Regions from separate parts of the Paenibacillus sp. J22TS3 genome, predicted to be linked through region 1. Evidence: predicted binding sites of a transcription regulator. Region 1 holds the regulator's gene; the other holds the start of a gene.

Region 1 (8,186 bases):
TACCGGGGCCTTTTTTATTTGGATATTTAATATTGCCAAGGCCTTTAGTGGATAAAGACCTCTACAAGTTCAGGTATAACATGCCGGAGGACTCACAAAGCCGGTTGGTGTCTTTGAATTAATTTAAATCTTTACTTTATAGCGATAATATTAAATATTTACCATGAAATATTTGGCAAATATACCGAAATATAAATAGAGACTTATTTACATACATAGATAAATGTAATTGGAGGGAGTTTATGTACCTGGATGAATTAAAAATTGCTTGCAGCATGAAACAAATGGTTAGTTTAAAGACGAGGGATGGTAAAGTCAGAATAGGCCTGCCATGTGAGTTAAGGTCAAAGGATGGGATCAAGTTTCACGGGGAAGGCGAAGTTGTTTCTATTCCATTTAATGAAATTACTCATGTGATGAGGCTAATTAATTTTAGATGAGAAAAGGTTTTGTCGGCTGTATACGCCGGCAAAGCTTTTTTTAATTCCGCTTTTATTTAACCTCCCCGCTTCTTAATATGGCTATATTAAGCAAATATTTGGAATAATTTTTCACGTACTCAGAAAAACGTTCGAAATCCCTGTAGTTATAAATATACCCCATATGGGTATATTGTGAATGAGTGAAGAAATAAACTACAGAGGTGTTGAGGAAATGAAAAAGACTTCGGTACTGCTTGGAGCAGCATTCATGCTGGCGCTAAGCGGATGTGACCATTCGGTAGATCAAGAGAAGACAAGCATCAGCACACAAGCAGAAGAACAGCAGCAGGCAACAAAGATGGATCATTCTGAAATGAGCCATTCAAGCTCAGGTGAGCTGCCGCCAGGAATGCAAGAAGCTAAGCATACTGCTTTTAAACCAGGCAGCCAAGCTGTAGTCACCGCGGATCATATGAAAGGGATGAAGGGGGCTGTAGCCACTATTGTGGGTGCCTATGATACAACAGTCTACGAGGTGACTTATACACCGACCAACGGCGGAGAGAAAGTGAAGAACCACAGATGGGTGGTACAGCAAGAAATCGCGGACGCTGGAGATAAGGCTTTTAAACCAGGGGAGAAGGTGACGATATTGGCGGATCATATGCCGGGTATGAAGGGAGCCTCCGGCACCATTGATTCGGGTGAGAAGACCGTTGTCTATATGATCGATTATACGCCCACTACGGGCGGAGACGAAGTCAAAAACCATAAATGGGTGACAGAAAGCGAATTAGAGGCTAAATGAAACCAGCAGCTGTTTTGAGGACCGCAATTTGCGGTCTTTCTTTTGTTTAATTAATGTGCTGCTCATGAAACAGAGAAACATTTGAACTGGTAAATTATTTGATGATATACTTCTTTTAACAAATCATAGGAGGCTAAGCGAGGCATGAAAGTTATAAAATTTATAGTGAGCTACATACCTGCGATTGCGATTGCATTTGTTTTGACTTTATTCATTGGTATTTTTGTATTTCAACCTTATAAAGTCGAGGGGCATTCCATGGAGCCCACATTGCAGGACAAACAGAGAGTTTATGCCTCCAAGCTGGCTAGAACATTCTCCCATATGCCGGCTTATGGAGACATCGTGGTCATCGATAGCCGTATCAACCGGGAGCGCAGCTTTATGGATAGTGTCCGGGAGCACCCGTTGATTCAGCTCATTTCAGGTGAGACAGACGAACATATTTTTTATATTAAGAGAGTTATAGGTAAGTCTGGAGATGTAATTGAAATTAAAAATCAGCAAGTATACCGGAACGGAACTGCACTGGATGAGCCTTATATTAAGGAGAAAATGAATCCAGCACCAGATCAGAAATGGGTGGTTCCTGATAATTCGATCTTTGTTCTTGGTGATAACCGGAACAATAGCAGTGACAGTAGGGAGCTTGGCCCTATCCCATTTGACCATATCATGGGGATCGAGGAGATTAAATAGTGCGTCGTCTACAGAGGCGCACCGCAGAGAATAACAGCATATGCAGCGAGAAGAAGAGGATGCCAACTAGGCATCCTCTTCTTAAATTTACCGGCCAATATTAATGAATGTCTCTGAATAGACCAACGACCTTACCGAGAATAGTTACATGCTTCAAACGGAGCGGCTCATATGTCGGGTTCTCCGGCTGGAGGCGAATGTGATCACGCTCTTTATAAAATGTCTTGACCGTAGCTTCATCATCCTCAGTCATAGCCACCACAATATCTCCGTTATCCGCAGTCTGCTGCTGCCGGACGATAACAAAATCTCCGTTATGAATACCAGCTTCAATCATACTGTCACCAACAACCGATAACATGAAGACTTCCTTGTCCCCAACATAGTGGCTAGGCAGAGGGAAATAATCTTCAATATTCTCAGTGGCTGTAATAGGAACACCCGCGGTTACCTTACCTACCACAGGAACACGGGCAACCGTGTGAGCGAACAGATTGTAATTCTCCGAATCTTCCTGGCCAAGCAATTCAATAGCTCGAGGTTTGGTAGGGTCACGACGGATGAACCCTTTCTTCTCAAGCCTGTCCAAGTGACCGTGGACTGTGGAGCTGGAAGCAAGACCTACAGCTTCTCCAATCTCCCGGACGGAAGGCGGATAACCTTTCATGCGGACTTCGTTTCTTATAAATTCAAGTATCGCCTGTTGACGGCTGGAAACCTTCGACATATGTTATCAACCCCATTTAGTAACGTTTGGAAAAATTATAACATAGAACCTCCGTTCGTACAAACGTTAGTTCTAAATTTATTGTGGAATATTCAGGATAAATGGAAAGGAGCGTTACGAAATGGGTCTAATGATGCCAATATATAGAGATGATCCATTTAAATAGGATAAAAATGTCATCACCCAAATGTGCGAACAATTGTTCTAAAAAACTATTGAACGAAACAAATGTTCGTGTTATATTGAATTTAGTAAACAAGAACAAACGTTTGGAGTGATTGATTATGTTAAGATATTCTACATACCAAAGTATTTATGAATCAGTACCGGCGCAGCCTGTTAAACATAAAATGAAGATGCATCTATTTATCCCAAACTCTATTTTCCGCATTGTTCTATTAGTATGTATGATTGCTGTAACCTGTACAGGAATGATCACAGCTTTTGCTTCCTCTAGTGATCGTCCCACCCCTGCCGAACTAGAGCAGGTTGTTGTTCAGCCGGGCGATTCTCTTTGGAGTATTGCCTCCTCTAATAAGAGTGAAGGTGAAGATATACGCGATTTCATTCATGCTATAATTCAGGAGAACAACCTGCCATCGAGTGAGATCCAAGCGGGCGATGTGCTTGTGCTTCCTATCCGTTAATATATTTGTTGTTATAAAGAGCTTTTCGAGGACTCCGCGATCCTTGACAAGCTCTTTTTCACATGTCAAAGTAAGAGTTAATGCCTGAAGTGAAGGAGGAGTATTGGATATGGACATCGACCAATTGGTACAGCGCATTAATGAGCTTGCGCGTAAACATAAAGAGTCAGGATTAACTGAGGAAGAGACTCTCGAAAGAGCAGAACTTCGGGAGATCTACCTGGGTAATATACGCAAAAATTTCCGTCAGCAGCTGGACTCCATAGAGATTGTAGATAACTAACCAGTCCGGCTCTGCCGGATATACATAGCTGACATCAGAAATTCACATTGCGGATAAGATTCCGTTTATTATGTTGGAATATAATTAAAAACATATAGATGATCATGCTCATACCAGAGGGGGAAAGCAGCCACATGGCACGTTCGTTTGAGAAGCAGGTAGAAAAGAACAGGCAGAAAATTTTGATGCAGCAAAAGAAACAGGGAGTACAGCCCGGCAAGCTTGGGGTCAAAGGAGAAGGGGATACTTTTAAAGGACGTAATATTATTCTTCCGGTCGTCTTAATTCTGTTCGGGGGGATGTATGGTTCCCTAGGCTTTATTGGGAAAAATACAGAAATTAATTCATTCCTCTATTGGATTACTATCGGGCTGTACATCATGCTCGGGGTTGTTGTTTTCATCCGTAAACCCTATCTGCGAGTCGGGCAAAAGGCGCTGTATACGTCCAAGTTTAACAGAGACCGCATGCTGTCTGCAGAGAGCATTCAGAAAATTGTCCTCTCGCAAGGAATGGTTAGCATTGTGCCAAAAGGGAACGGACAGAAGTGGAACTTCTCGCGTTCACGCAACCGTTTTGATACAGCGGCTATGGGCGAGCGCTTGAAGGAATTCGGCAAGACCAACAATGTTACAGTAGAGAATCATTAGAAAAGGGGAATCGGGCGAAATGTCGATAAAGGCTGTTTGCTTTGATCTGGATGATACACTCTTGTGGGACGACCGCAGTATTAAGGAAGCTTTTGAGTCTACTTGCCAGAAAGCTGCCGAAGTTGCAGGTGTTAAGCCAGAACGTCTTGAAGAAGCTGTCCGTAAGGAAGCAAGAGCGTTGTATGAATCTTATGAGACTTTTCCTTTTACCAAAATGATTGGGATCAACCCCTTTGAGGGGTTATGGGGAAACTTCACGGCTGGGGAGCAGCCGGAATTTCGCGCGATGGAGAAGCTGGCTCCTATCTACCGCAAAGAATCCTGGAGACGGGGGCTGCTCGCCGTTGGCGTAGATAATGAGGAGCTCGCTGGCGAGCTTGCCGAACAGTTCGGGGCAGAGCGCCGCAATCGCCCACATGTCTACGAGGAGACCTTTCAAATTCTTGATGAACTGAAGGGTGAGGTCAAGCTGCTGCTGCTGACCAACGGTTGTCCGGCTCTCCAGCAGGAGAAGCTGGACGGGGTACCGAAACTGGCACCATACTTCGATGAAATTATTATTTCCGGGTCCTTTGGCAAGGGCAAGCCGGATCCCAGCATATTCGAACATGCGCTCAGCCTGCTTGGTGTAGAACCTTCCGAAGCCTTAATGGTGGGGGACAAGCTTACCACTGATATCAAAGGGGCGCTAAGTGCTGGAATCCATTCCGTGTGGGTGAACCGCGACGGAAGAACTCGCTCAGACGAGATTGTCCCTGCGTATGAGATCAAACACTTATCTGAACTGCATAAGATCATTGACGGTCTTGGAGGTCGTGAGCATTGAGACAACGTCCGTTGAAGCTGGCTTTGGCATTCATTGGATTGTTAATGATATTAACGGCATGCAATCAAGACTCCGGTCATTCAGGTCATGATGATATGCTGTCCCCACTGGATGTTAAACTGACCGTTACACCTACAGAGGGAAAAGTGAACGAGAAGATTTCATTTGAAGCCAAGGTAACCCAGGGCGGCAAAGACATTAATGATGCCAAAGAAGTCACCTTTGAACTGTGGAAAGATGGGGCGGAGAAGCACAGTAAGATTACTGTTACCTCAGCAGGAGAAGGCAAGTATGTCATGGTGAAGTCTTTCACGGAATCCGGTACTTATCATGTTATCTCTCATGTGACTGCAAATAGTCAGCACTCTATGCCATCTGCGGATTTTACAGTAAAGCCCTAATATATCTATCAAATATCAAAAAAAGCTGTTTGCTCATCCGGGGATGGGCAGACAGCTTTTTTAGCATAATTTCGGTTAAGCTTTCTGGAAGGAAGGATCTTCATACGGATGAGCAATCCAGCCGTTCTCCTCAACGAACAGGCGGATCGCTACAACCTTGCGCTCATCAGTTAAGGTGAAGAAGTGAACCGTATTCTCTGGCACGGAAATCAAATCACCGGGAAGCAGATTCACATCGAAATAGCCGATCTCTTCAGAGCCTTTGATGACAAAGGTTCCAGCTCCGCCAACAATGGCGCGGATTTCATCTTCTGTGTGGGTATGAATTTGTTCAAACTTAGCAAGCAGCTCTTCGATATTCGGTGTTGCCTCCGACAGGGTAATGACATCCCAGGTCCGGTAACCGCGGCGTTTCACCAAATCTTGGATTTCAGCTTCAAAGGTGGACAGAACCTCAGCTTTTTGTTCATCGGTCAATGAAAAATTTTCTTGGAGATGGGCAGGCAGTTTGCTGATATCCCAGTGCTCATATATCACTTCGTACTGACTGAGGAAATTGCGAACGTTCTCTTCACCGGTAATCAATTCGTTCGTATTTCTAATTCTTATTTCCGCCATGGGATTACCCCGCTTTCATTTGGTATTTAGATAAAATTATAAAGGATAAACCTAGGTGTGTCGACCCTTATTTTGCCTGTGAAAAGGAGTTGAAACACTTCGGCTGGAATACGGGGATTTCCGGCAATCCCTTTTCTTAAGCGGGTTATTCTGCTACACTTAAATCTAGCGTTTTACAGGGGGGAATGAACTTGAGCAAGCCGACTCTGCAATCCAGAATGAAGGAAAAAATACTAATTCTTGACGGAGCCATGGGGACCATGATCCAGCAAGAACAGCTGAAACCCGAAGATTTCGGCGGGGAAGAACTTGATGGCTGCAATGAAATGCTTGTTCTTACCCGGCCTGATGTCATCTCCAGAATCCACGAGAAGTATTTGGAAGCCGGAGCTGATCTGATTGAAACCAATACATTCGGCGGTGCCTCGGTGGTGCTTGCTGAGTATGATATCCAAGATAAAGCAAGAGAGATCAATCTTGCCGCGGCTAAGCTGGCCGTGGATGCGGTAAATAAATATTCAACCCCGGGCCATCCTAGATACGCAGTTGGTGCGATGGGTCCGACAACGAAGACCTTATCCGTAACAGGTGGGGTAACTTTTGATGAGTTGATCGAAAGCTATGAAGAGCAGGCGATCGCCCTTATTGAAGCGGGCGTGGACGCAATGCTTCTTGAGACGTCTCAGGATACACTTAACGTTAAGGCTGGGAGCATTGCGATCCGCCGTGCTTTTGAAGCGACGGGCATTACACTGCCGATTATGATCTCCGGTACGATTGAACCGATGGGCACAACGCTGGCCGGGCAGAACATTGAGGCCTTCTACGTGTCTTTGGAGCATCTGAAGCCTGTTTCAGTCGGGCTTAACTGTGCAACAGGTCCTGAATTCATGCGTGACCACATCCGGACTCTATCCGAGATGGCCAGCACGGCCATCAGCTGTTATCCGAACGCGGGTCTGCCGGATGAGAACGGCAACTATCATGAGTCGCCGGATTCGCTCGCAACGAAGATGGCAGCCTTTGCCGAGAAGGGATGGCTGAACATTGCCGGCGGATGCTGCGGAACTACGCCGGAGCATATCTATGCGATGTCTGAAAAAATGAAGCTGTACAAGCCTCGCGACATCGATCGCGATCCGCATCCGCCAGCCATTTCCGGGATTGAGCCCGTATATATTGAGCAGGACAACCGTCCTTACATGATTGGGGAGCGGACAAATGTTCTTGGTTCAAGAAAGTTCAAGCGGCTCATCGTGGAAGGGAAATATGAAGAAGCTTCTGAAATCGCCCGTGCCCAGGTCAAGGGCGGAGCCCAGGTGATTGATGTCTGTGTGCAGGACCCTGACCGTGATGAGACGGAAGACATGAAGAAATTTTTGGAGCTTGTTGTCAAGAAGGTTAAAGTCCCGCTCATGATTGACACAACGGATCCTGCGGTGATCGATCTGTCACTGAAATACTGCCAGGGCAAATCGATAATTAACTCCATTAATCTTGAAGATGGTGAAGAAAAGTTCGAGCTTGTGACCCCAATCATTCACAAGTACGGAGCTGCTGTGGTGGTGGGAACGATTGACGAGCGCGGCCAGGCTATCACCCGCGAGGACAAGCTTGAGGTAGCCAAGCGTTCTCACGACCTGTTAGTTAATAAGTATGGCCTGCAGGCTAAAGATATTATTTTTGATCCGCTGGTGTTTCCTGTTGGAACTGGGGATGAGCAGTATATTGGCTCGGCCAAGGAAACAATTGAAGGAATACGTCTTATCAAACAGGCGCTGCCTGCTTGTCATACCGTACTTGGAATCAGCAACGTGTCGTTCGGGCTTCCGGAGGCTGGCCGTGAAGTGCTGAACTCGGTTTTTCTGTATGAGTGCACGAAGGCAGGGCTGGACTATGCCATTGTTAACACAGAGAAGGTTGAACGGTACGCTTCCATACCAGAAGAGGAACGGAAGCTTGCTGAAGATCTTATTTATAATACGAATGATGAGACTCTGGCTCTATTCGTAGCTGCTTTCCGTAACAAGAAGGTAGAGAAGAAAGAGAAGATCAGCAACCTCTCCCTCGAGGAACGCCTTGCTTCCTATGTGGTTGAGGGAACT
Region 2 (8,186 bases), 380 kb from region 1:
CGGACAACCACCTTTTCTTCATAACCCAAACCTCCTGAATTTGTGTTCTCGTTTCTTTTTTTGTAACCCAGGTAATACCCAATCCAGGTAATACCCAATCTATGTGAGCAGTTACTTGATGCCTGTAAGTACAATTCCTTCCACAAAACGCCGCTGCGCGACTGTGAAGAGCACAATGATGGGCAGGGACGACAGGATGGAAGCTGCCATCAGCAGGTTCCATGGCGCAAGCCGGAACTTCGATGACATCATGGAAGCGAGTCCGACTGGCAGGGTGAAATTCTCCTGGGAATCCAGGTAAAGCACAGGTGTGAGCAGGTCGTTCCAGTTCCAGATGAACGTAAAGATCGCACAGGTTGCAAGCGCCGGCCCAGCAAGCGGCAGCGTCAGATTGGCGAACAGCCTGAACTCGCTGCAGCCGTCCATACGCCCCGCATCGTACAGTTCATTCGGAATCGATGAGAAGAACTGGCGCAGGAGAAAGATCATATAAGCTGAACCGAAGAAATTCGGCAGGATCAGCGGGAGCAGCGTATCGTGCATGCCCATCTTTGTAAACAGCAGGAACTGTGGAATCATGATGGCCGGATAAGGCAGCATCAATGTGCTGAGTACGAGCATAAACATCAGATTGCTGACCTTCGTATGATATCTGGCGAACCCGAAGGCAACCAGTGAGGAGGACAGCAGCGTTCCGATTACAGCCAGCACCCCAACGATCAAGCTGTTCATATACTGCTGCCCGAACTTAATTTCTGTATTTGTGAACAGCTCCGAGAAGTTCTCCCAAGCAAAGGTCTGAGGAATCAGCGTCGGCGGAAAGGCCAGCATTTCCTTCGAGTTCTTGAGTGAAGTGGTCACCATAAACCAGAGCGGCGCCAGCATAATCACCGTAACCAGAAGCAGGAGAATGAACCCGATAATCCGGTTCCAGGATAACGGTCTTCGCTTGGACTTCACCGGAACAGGAGCCGGAGCGGCAAGATTGATCTGTTCCATTAGTTCTTTCCTCCCTCATAATAAACGTACTTATTCGAGGTCTTCATGATCAGATATGTCACGATCATTACCGCGATCAGAAGCAGCCAGGCCATTGCTGAGGCATAACCATAACGGAAGTTCTTAAAGGCGTTGATATAGATGTTGTAGACGTAGAACCAGGTCGAGTAGCTAGGCCCCCCCTGGGTTACCGTATAAGCCTGGGTGAATACCTGGAATGACTCAATTATCCCCACGATGAACTGGAATAAGAATACCGGGGAGATCATTGGAAAAGTAACCGCCCAAAAGGTCCGCCACCGTCCGGCCCCATCCAGCTTAGCCGCTTCCAGAAGCGATGCCGGCACACCCTGCAGCCCTGCGAGGAAGATAAGCATGCCTGTTCCCATTCCCCAAAAAGACATAATAATCAGCGCCGTCATAGCATATCTGGCATCCAGCAGCCAGGCTATAGGCTCTACACCGAACCATGACAGCACGTAGTTGAACAGCCCCGCCTGCGGATTGAACACCCAGAAGAACAGCAGGGACATGGCCACCCCTGAGATCATGCTCGGAAAGTAGATAGCCGTGCGGAAGAAGCCCTGCAGCGGCACCTTCTGGTTAATCAGAATCGCTAGCAGCAGAGACAACGTTAAAGTGAGTGGTACACTTACAAAAGTGTACTTCAGAGTAACGCTGATCGAATTCCAGAACTGCTCATCCTGAAAAAGCTCACTGAAATTTCCGAATCCGACCCATACCGGTTCATGAATTACATCATAGTCCGTAAAGCTGTAATACAGTGACGACAGGATCGGGTACAAGGTGAGTACAATAAATCCGATGAGCCACGGAGAAATAAACGCATAGAATGAGCGGGTTTCTCTCCTCCTGATCTTTCCTGCCATTTTCTCTGAACCCCTTTCTTAATTTAAGTTAAAGCGCTTTAACTTTTTGGAGAAAAAAATATATCCCTCTCCTATATTTATATAAAGCGTTTTCATTAGTATATTCGACATTGCTGGAAAAAATCAACACTAAATAATTTGATGCGCTTTAATTTTATGTTAAATTTTTGTCATTCCAATCCCCTGCTGCCTTCTTACATACCAAAGAACAGACAGCGAATTCGCCGCCTGTTCTTAATTAAACCGCTCAAACCAATAGGATCAAAATATATATTTTGACTTAAGCATGTTATTTATAATGCCCTCCAATTTTTCGCGACCTCTCCAGTGCCTGGCCTGATGAGGTTAAAGATGCGGCTCTTACAATAGCCGCGCTGCCGTACTTGTCCTTGATGGAGTCCGTGGCCCTGTTCAGAGCCTGGACTCTCTCCAGATCCTCAAAGAGGCTCAGCTGGTATTCTTCATCGCTGACAAGCTGACTGAGAGTTACCCCGACCTGACGCACCGGCATGTGATCCCAGTGCTTGTAGAACAGGGCTTTCACTGCCCGGAATACCGTATTCGTATCATTTGTCGGATCGGAAATTTTCATCTGACGCGAGAACCCCGTCGGGTCCTCATAAGGGCTGCACATGCAGTTCACCGACACCACCTGGCCCATATATCCCTTCCGTCGGGAATCCCGGCATACCTCCTCTGTAATTTCCAGCAGCACCGTGTTAATATGCTCTTCCTGGGTATAATCCTGCGGAAGGGTCATCATATGGCCGATAGACTTGGGAGGTGTGTTGAACGTAGCCGGTGTCACTGGAGAGTCGTCTATGCCATTGGCTGTTCTCCACATTACCTCGGCATGGATATCGCTCTGTTTGCCAAATCGTGCCCGGAACTTCTCCTTAAGCCTGGGCAGCGGCGTTCTGGCCACATCCCCGATCGTGTACATCCCAAGGCTCAGAAAATGGTTTCGCATCCGGGAGCCTACCCCGAACATTTTATTCACCGGCTGCTCCCACAACGTCTTGGCCAGCTCTGCCTTATTTAGAACGTAAATGCCGTCTTTATTTTTCTTCGCCCACATATCCGTGGCTGCCTTGGCCAGCGTCTTATTCGAGCTGATTCCAAAGCGCACCCGGACTCCGGTTTCCTTAAGCACCTTCTGCTGAATTGACCAAGCCATCGTATAAGGATCTCCAAAAATCCGAAGACTTCCAGTCACATCCAGGAACTGCTCGTCAATGGAGAAGATCTCAACCAGATCAGTATACTGCTCGTAAATTTTAGTGATTTTAAGGGAAATATCAATATACCGCTGCATTCTCGGCTTCACTACAACCACATCAGGACACTTCCTAAGCGCCTCCCCAAGCCGCTCGGCCGTAGTTATTCCATAGCTCTTGGCAAGAGGACAGGCCGCCAGAATAATACCCGATCTGCGGGTCGGATCCCCGGCGACAACCAAAGGGCGGTCCTTATAAGCATCATGCTCGGCTTTCTCCACACTGGCGTAGAAGGATTCACAATCCCCTAGCATAATAACCCGTTCAGCTGCTTTCACTTAAACGCCACCTCTTCCAGGTAGAAGATTACGCGCCTGTCGATCTCTGCTTTGGCAAAACCCCACAGCATGGAGAACTCATATTGATACCCCCGGCATAAGTACTTTGCCTCAAGCCCAGCCCGGGTGCGGTGCTGCTCATACACCTTAATGCCATGCTGACGCATCTGCTGCCGGATCTGGGCCAGCTCGCGGGTGATCCGGGCCTGCAATTTGCGCAGCACATCCGCATACAGCTCAGGCAGCTTGAAGGGGCTTGCGTCTGAGGAGATCAGCCTCAAATCCCTCTCCATCAAATCGAGAATCAGCGGCAGCAGAACATGCTCCTTCACCCAATCGGCCTCTTCCTCCGTTCTGTAAGGAACCGGCTTCATAAGACAGGACTTCCTTCACCTAAAGCCGTATGCTCATCCGTATCTTTAATCCGTTTATCATCCGCCGGACTGCTGCACGTACATTCATTCATCAACTATTCACCACCGACAGGAACGTTTGTTCTTATTATATTCATAATACGAACAAATATTCCCCGTGACAACAGGTTATTATTGGGCTTTCATCCTTGAATAGACTATACTGGACGGACCTTATTGTTCTGTAAGAATTAGCGGCCCGTCTGCGGTAACCGCAATCGTGTGCTCATATTGGGCAGACAGCTTGCCGTCCGCGGTCCGGGCCGTCCAGCCATCCTCATCGATGGTGATCCGGTACGTTCCTTCGTTGATCATCGGCTCCACGGTGAAGACCATGCCCTCCTTCAGACGGATGCCTTTCCCGGCTACGCCAACATGCTCGTAATTAGGCTCTTCATGCAGGGAACGGCCAATGCCATGCCCCAACAGGTCCCGGACCACCGAGAAGCCGTTGCTCTCCGCATGCTTCTGAATGGCAGACACCACATCCCCCAGCCGGTTACCCGGGACAGCTTGTTCAATGCCCAGGTACATACATTCACGCGTAACCCGCATCAGCTTCCGGGCAGCTTCACTGACCTCTCCGACCTCATAACACCAAGCCGAATCTCCGAACCAGCCGTCACACTCTACCACGATATCAATCTTCGCGATATCGCCTTCCTTCAGCGGCGTAGGCCCTGGGAAGCCATGAGCAACAACATCATTGATGGAAGCACAGGTCTCTGCCGGAAAACCATTGTATCCTTTTGTGAACTGCTTGCCTCCCAGCTTAATAATATGCTTGGCAACCATATCATTAATCTCCGCAGTTGTTATTCCAGGGGCAATCACCTTGGCAATCTCCCGGTGGCAGTCAGCCACAATTTGGCTAGCTCTACGTATAGCCTCAATCTCTTGCTTGGATTTCAATACAATCACAGTTCATCTGCCCCTCTCGTCTTGAAGCCCGCCAACAGCAGCTTCACAATATCTTCCTCGTTCATCTCATCCGAAGTCCCATACACCAACAGTCCGGCACACCCGACCAGACCGGCGATCATCAAAGCGGCTAGCTGCTCCTGCCGTTTAGCTTCGGTTCCCGATTTCAGGGCCCCGGCTATCGGTTTAATAACCACCTGTCTAAAGTCCTCGGCCAGTTCCCCAGCAACTGGAGCCGGAAGTTCCCTAAACTGCTCGCATCCGAGCTTATAGAGAACGAATAAAGTCCGATCCTTGCCCCACCTTCGCAGCAGGACCGTGCAGTAGTCATTGATCGACGGGTCTTTCCCGCTCAGATACCGCCCGGCAAGCTCAGCCGCTTCATTCAGTCCTTGTCTGAGCAAATCAGCCAGTAGATCAAATTTGTTCTTGTAATAATGATATACCGTGCCATATCCCAGATCGGCCATGGCCGCCACATCGCGCATTTCCATATTAATGCCTTTGAGCACATAGGAATTGGCAGCGGCTTTCATAATCTGCGCCATACGGCGGACACGAATTTCCTCATTCTGTGCTTTCGTGCGGGGTGTCATAACGCATCTCCCCCTTTATTTTTTGACCTACAAACATGTCAATATAAAACTACTCCTTTTTGTTGAAAAAAGCAACATGTTGTTCGGCCATTTTTTTTGCATAAAGGGAGGGAAGCAAAGGTTCGGCTTACCAAAAGGAAAATATAACAAAGCAAGCCCTGTGCTAAAGAGCACCGGCTTGCTTTAAGAAACGGCACCACTTGATCACCTGCAAAAAACATAACAGGAACTTGAGCAAAAAAATCTCTTGCCTGAGCCTGAATCCCTGATCATCCGGAATACTCCCGGACATACGGCAGCGTTCCAAACCGCTTTTTAACTTGTAATTTTTTTACTTGTAAGTGTTATGTTCGGTCTTATGAAACTTCTCGTTGTCCGTGTGCAGGGCCTCTTTCCTGCGGTCATTCCGCTTCTGCTGGAACTGCTGGGCCTGCTGGCTGGTGACAGGGGTCGTTTCGAGATCTTTTACCGTGTTCATCAGATTCTTGTCCGGCTGAATTGGGCTCATCATGAATTCCTCCTTAAAATACGCAAGATGCAAAGACGTTGGATACACATCAAGAGTAATACATCCTCTATTGTTGCAGGAATTGATGGTGGCTATTCACAGCGAATCCGCAGGCTGGAGGTCTAATATTATAAACATAGCCAGCAGCCCCACCAGGTGATGTCACCTGACAGACTGGACGGTCACTGGAGATGATGATCTGTTTGCGTTCTTCAAGCAGCGTGTTGAATGTACATAAAGACCTCCCCTGCATGGCTCCTTGCCAGCTAAAAACGGAGTACCATCCTGGAAGCAACTTTACTGAGCTTCTTTTGCATGGACTCCTTGCCGGCCAAGAATGGAGTACCGTCTGGCAGCTACTTTAAGCTACTTTAAAGCGAACGGAAGATCTCTCTGAAAAAAAGCAAACAAGCTGTCACCGGTGACAGCTTGTCGCACTAGGAATGGGAGTCGGCTGTTACCGGAACATCCCCCACAGCTTGATCAAATGAAACGTATTCTTAGGATCGATTTTCTGGATGATCACGAACTGCACCATCTGGTGCTCCTGAGCCGCGGTCAGCTTCTCGTTCAGAATCACCGCTGAGGACTTCACAAGCCTATGCACCTTGGCCGGGTCCTGTAAGTCGGCCTTCGTGAGGTTCTCCGTCAGCTTCTTTATGCGGTCCTTGACCGCTTTATTCTTCATCTTCAGCTTAACCCGCTCCACCAGCTGCGGGTTGATGCCGTACTGCTGATAATTCAAGCCCCATCTCACCTCCCGTGCTCCTGATCTAATATATGACGGCAGGCAGTCTTCTAGTGCAAAAAAATTAGAGGTCTTCTGATCAGAAGACCTCTTAAGGCGCCGCAACCTGGCGCTCGTTAATCAATTAACTCGCCCTGCAGAATCTGCTCCCGCTGCAGATAGTGCCGCAGCGGGCCGTAAGCAGGCGAGGTCCAGAACGCCTCCTCGCCCACCAGATGGGCGGCATCCTCCCTCGCCGCCTCCAGCACCGCGAAATCGCTGACCATGTCCGCGATTCGGAACTCCGGCACGCCGCTCTGCTTCGTGCCGAAGAAGTCCCCGGGACCGCGAAGCTCCAGGTCCCGGCGGGCAACCTCGAAGCCGTCGTCCGTCTCTGTCATGACCTTCATGCGCTCCTGACCGACCTCCGACTTCGGATCGGCGATGAGCACGCAATACGAGGCGTGCTCCCCCCGGCCAACCCGGCCGCGAAGCTGATGCAGCTGGGACAAGCCGAACCGGTCGGCGTCCATCACAATCATCAGCGTCGCGTTCGGCACGTCCACGCCGACCTCGACCACCGTCGTCGAGACAAGAAGCTGCACTTCATTCGCATAGAACTCGCGCATCACTTCTTCCTTCTCGGCCGCCGTCATCCGGCCGTGCAAGAGACCCACCTTGAAGTCCGGGAACGCCTGGGACATCGAGACATACAGGTCGATGGCATTCTGCACATCGAGCTTCTCGGATTCCTCGATGAGCGGGCAGATCAGATAAGCCTGCCGGCCTTGACCGATCTCGCGGGAGATGAAGCCAAGCACCCGGTCCATTTTGTCATGCTTCACCCAATAGGTAGAAATCGGCTTTCTTCCTTTGGGCCGTTCAGACAAGGTGGAGACATCCATATCCCCGAAAGCGGTAATCGCCAGGGTGCGGGGTATCGGTGTGGCCGTCATCGTCAGCACGTCCGGATTAAAGCCCTTGCGCCGCAGAATGCTGCGCTGGTTCACGCCGAACCGGTGCTGCTCATCGGTTACGACAAGGCTGAGCTTGCGGAAATAAACGTCCTCCTGAATGAGTGCGTGAGTCCCAACCACCACATCGGTTAAGCCCATTTGCAGCGATGCCAGCAGATCTTTACGTTTCCTTCCGTTCACACTCCCGGTAAGCAGCCCGACGGTAACGCCAAAGGGCTCAAACAGCTTCGCCAGTGACCGCACATGCTGCTCCGCCAGAATTTCCGTCGGCACCATGAACGCTCCCTGACAGCCCGACTTCACAGCAGCGTACAGGGCAATCGCCGCAATGACCGTCTTTCCTGAACCTACATCGCCCTGAAGCAGCCGGTTCATACAGAAGGGGGAGCGCATATCCTTTAGGATTTCAAGCTCCACCTTCTTCTGGGCATCGGTCAGCTCAAACGGAAGGCTGCGGACGAACTCCCTTACCGTGGCATTATCCACCGTATGTACCACCCCGTCCATCCGCTCATGATTCATAGCCCGGTAGGCCTGCAGCTTAAGCTGGAACAGAAACAGCTCCTCATACACCATCCGGCTCCGGGCTCTCTGCCCTTC

The links. The regulator LexA, encoded in region 1, represses DNA repair genes until DNA is damaged. The targets are predictions, from matches to a motif close to CGAACATATGTTCG.
Region 2: KJS63_RS02880 (YhjD family protein) is a predicted target of LexA. The motif match lies at 3,960-3,973, and genes of this name have one in related genera.

Annotation. Positions count from the first base shown of each region.
Region 1 is NZ_BOSF01000001.1:222,576-230,761, reverse strand. Features, by position in the region: gene KJS63_RS01065 (hypothetical protein) at 243-440, shown strand; gene KJS63_RS01060 (YdhK family protein) at 655-1,230, shown strand; gene lepB (signal peptidase I) at 1,375-1,929, shown strand; gene lexA (transcriptional repressor LexA) at 2,030-2,656, opposite strand; gene yneA (cell division suppressor protein YneA) at 2,941-3,303, shown strand; gene KJS63_RS01040 (DUF896 domain-containing protein) at 3,413-3,586, shown strand; gene KJS63_RS01035 (hypothetical protein) at 3,721-4,236, shown strand; gene KJS63_RS01030 (HAD family hydrolase) at 4,256-5,062, shown strand; gene KJS63_RS01025 (FixH family protein) at 5,059-5,463, shown strand; gene KJS63_RS01020 (acireductone dioxygenase) at 5,539-6,081, opposite strand; gene metH (methionine synthase) at 6,273-8,186, shown strand, end outside.
Region 2 is NZ_BOSF01000001.1:600,357-608,542, forward strand. Features, by position in the region: gene KJS63_RS02860 (ABC transporter substrate-binding protein) at 1-22, opposite strand, end outside; gene KJS63_RS02865 (carbohydrate ABC transporter permease) at 112-999, opposite strand; gene KJS63_RS02870 (carbohydrate ABC transporter permease) at 999-1,889, opposite strand; gene KJS63_RS02875 (DNA polymerase IV) at 2,179-3,420, opposite strand; gene KJS63_RS02880 (YhjD family protein) at 3,441-3,818, opposite strand; gene map (type I methionyl aminopeptidase) at 4,032-4,778, opposite strand; gene KJS63_RS02890 (TetR/AcrR family transcriptional regulator) at 4,775-5,374, opposite strand; gene KJS63_RS02895 (hypothetical protein) at 5,706-5,885, opposite strand; gene KJS63_RS02900 (stage VI sporulation protein F) at 6,340-6,627, opposite strand; gene recG (ATP-dependent DNA helicase RecG) at 6,747-8,186, opposite strand, start outside.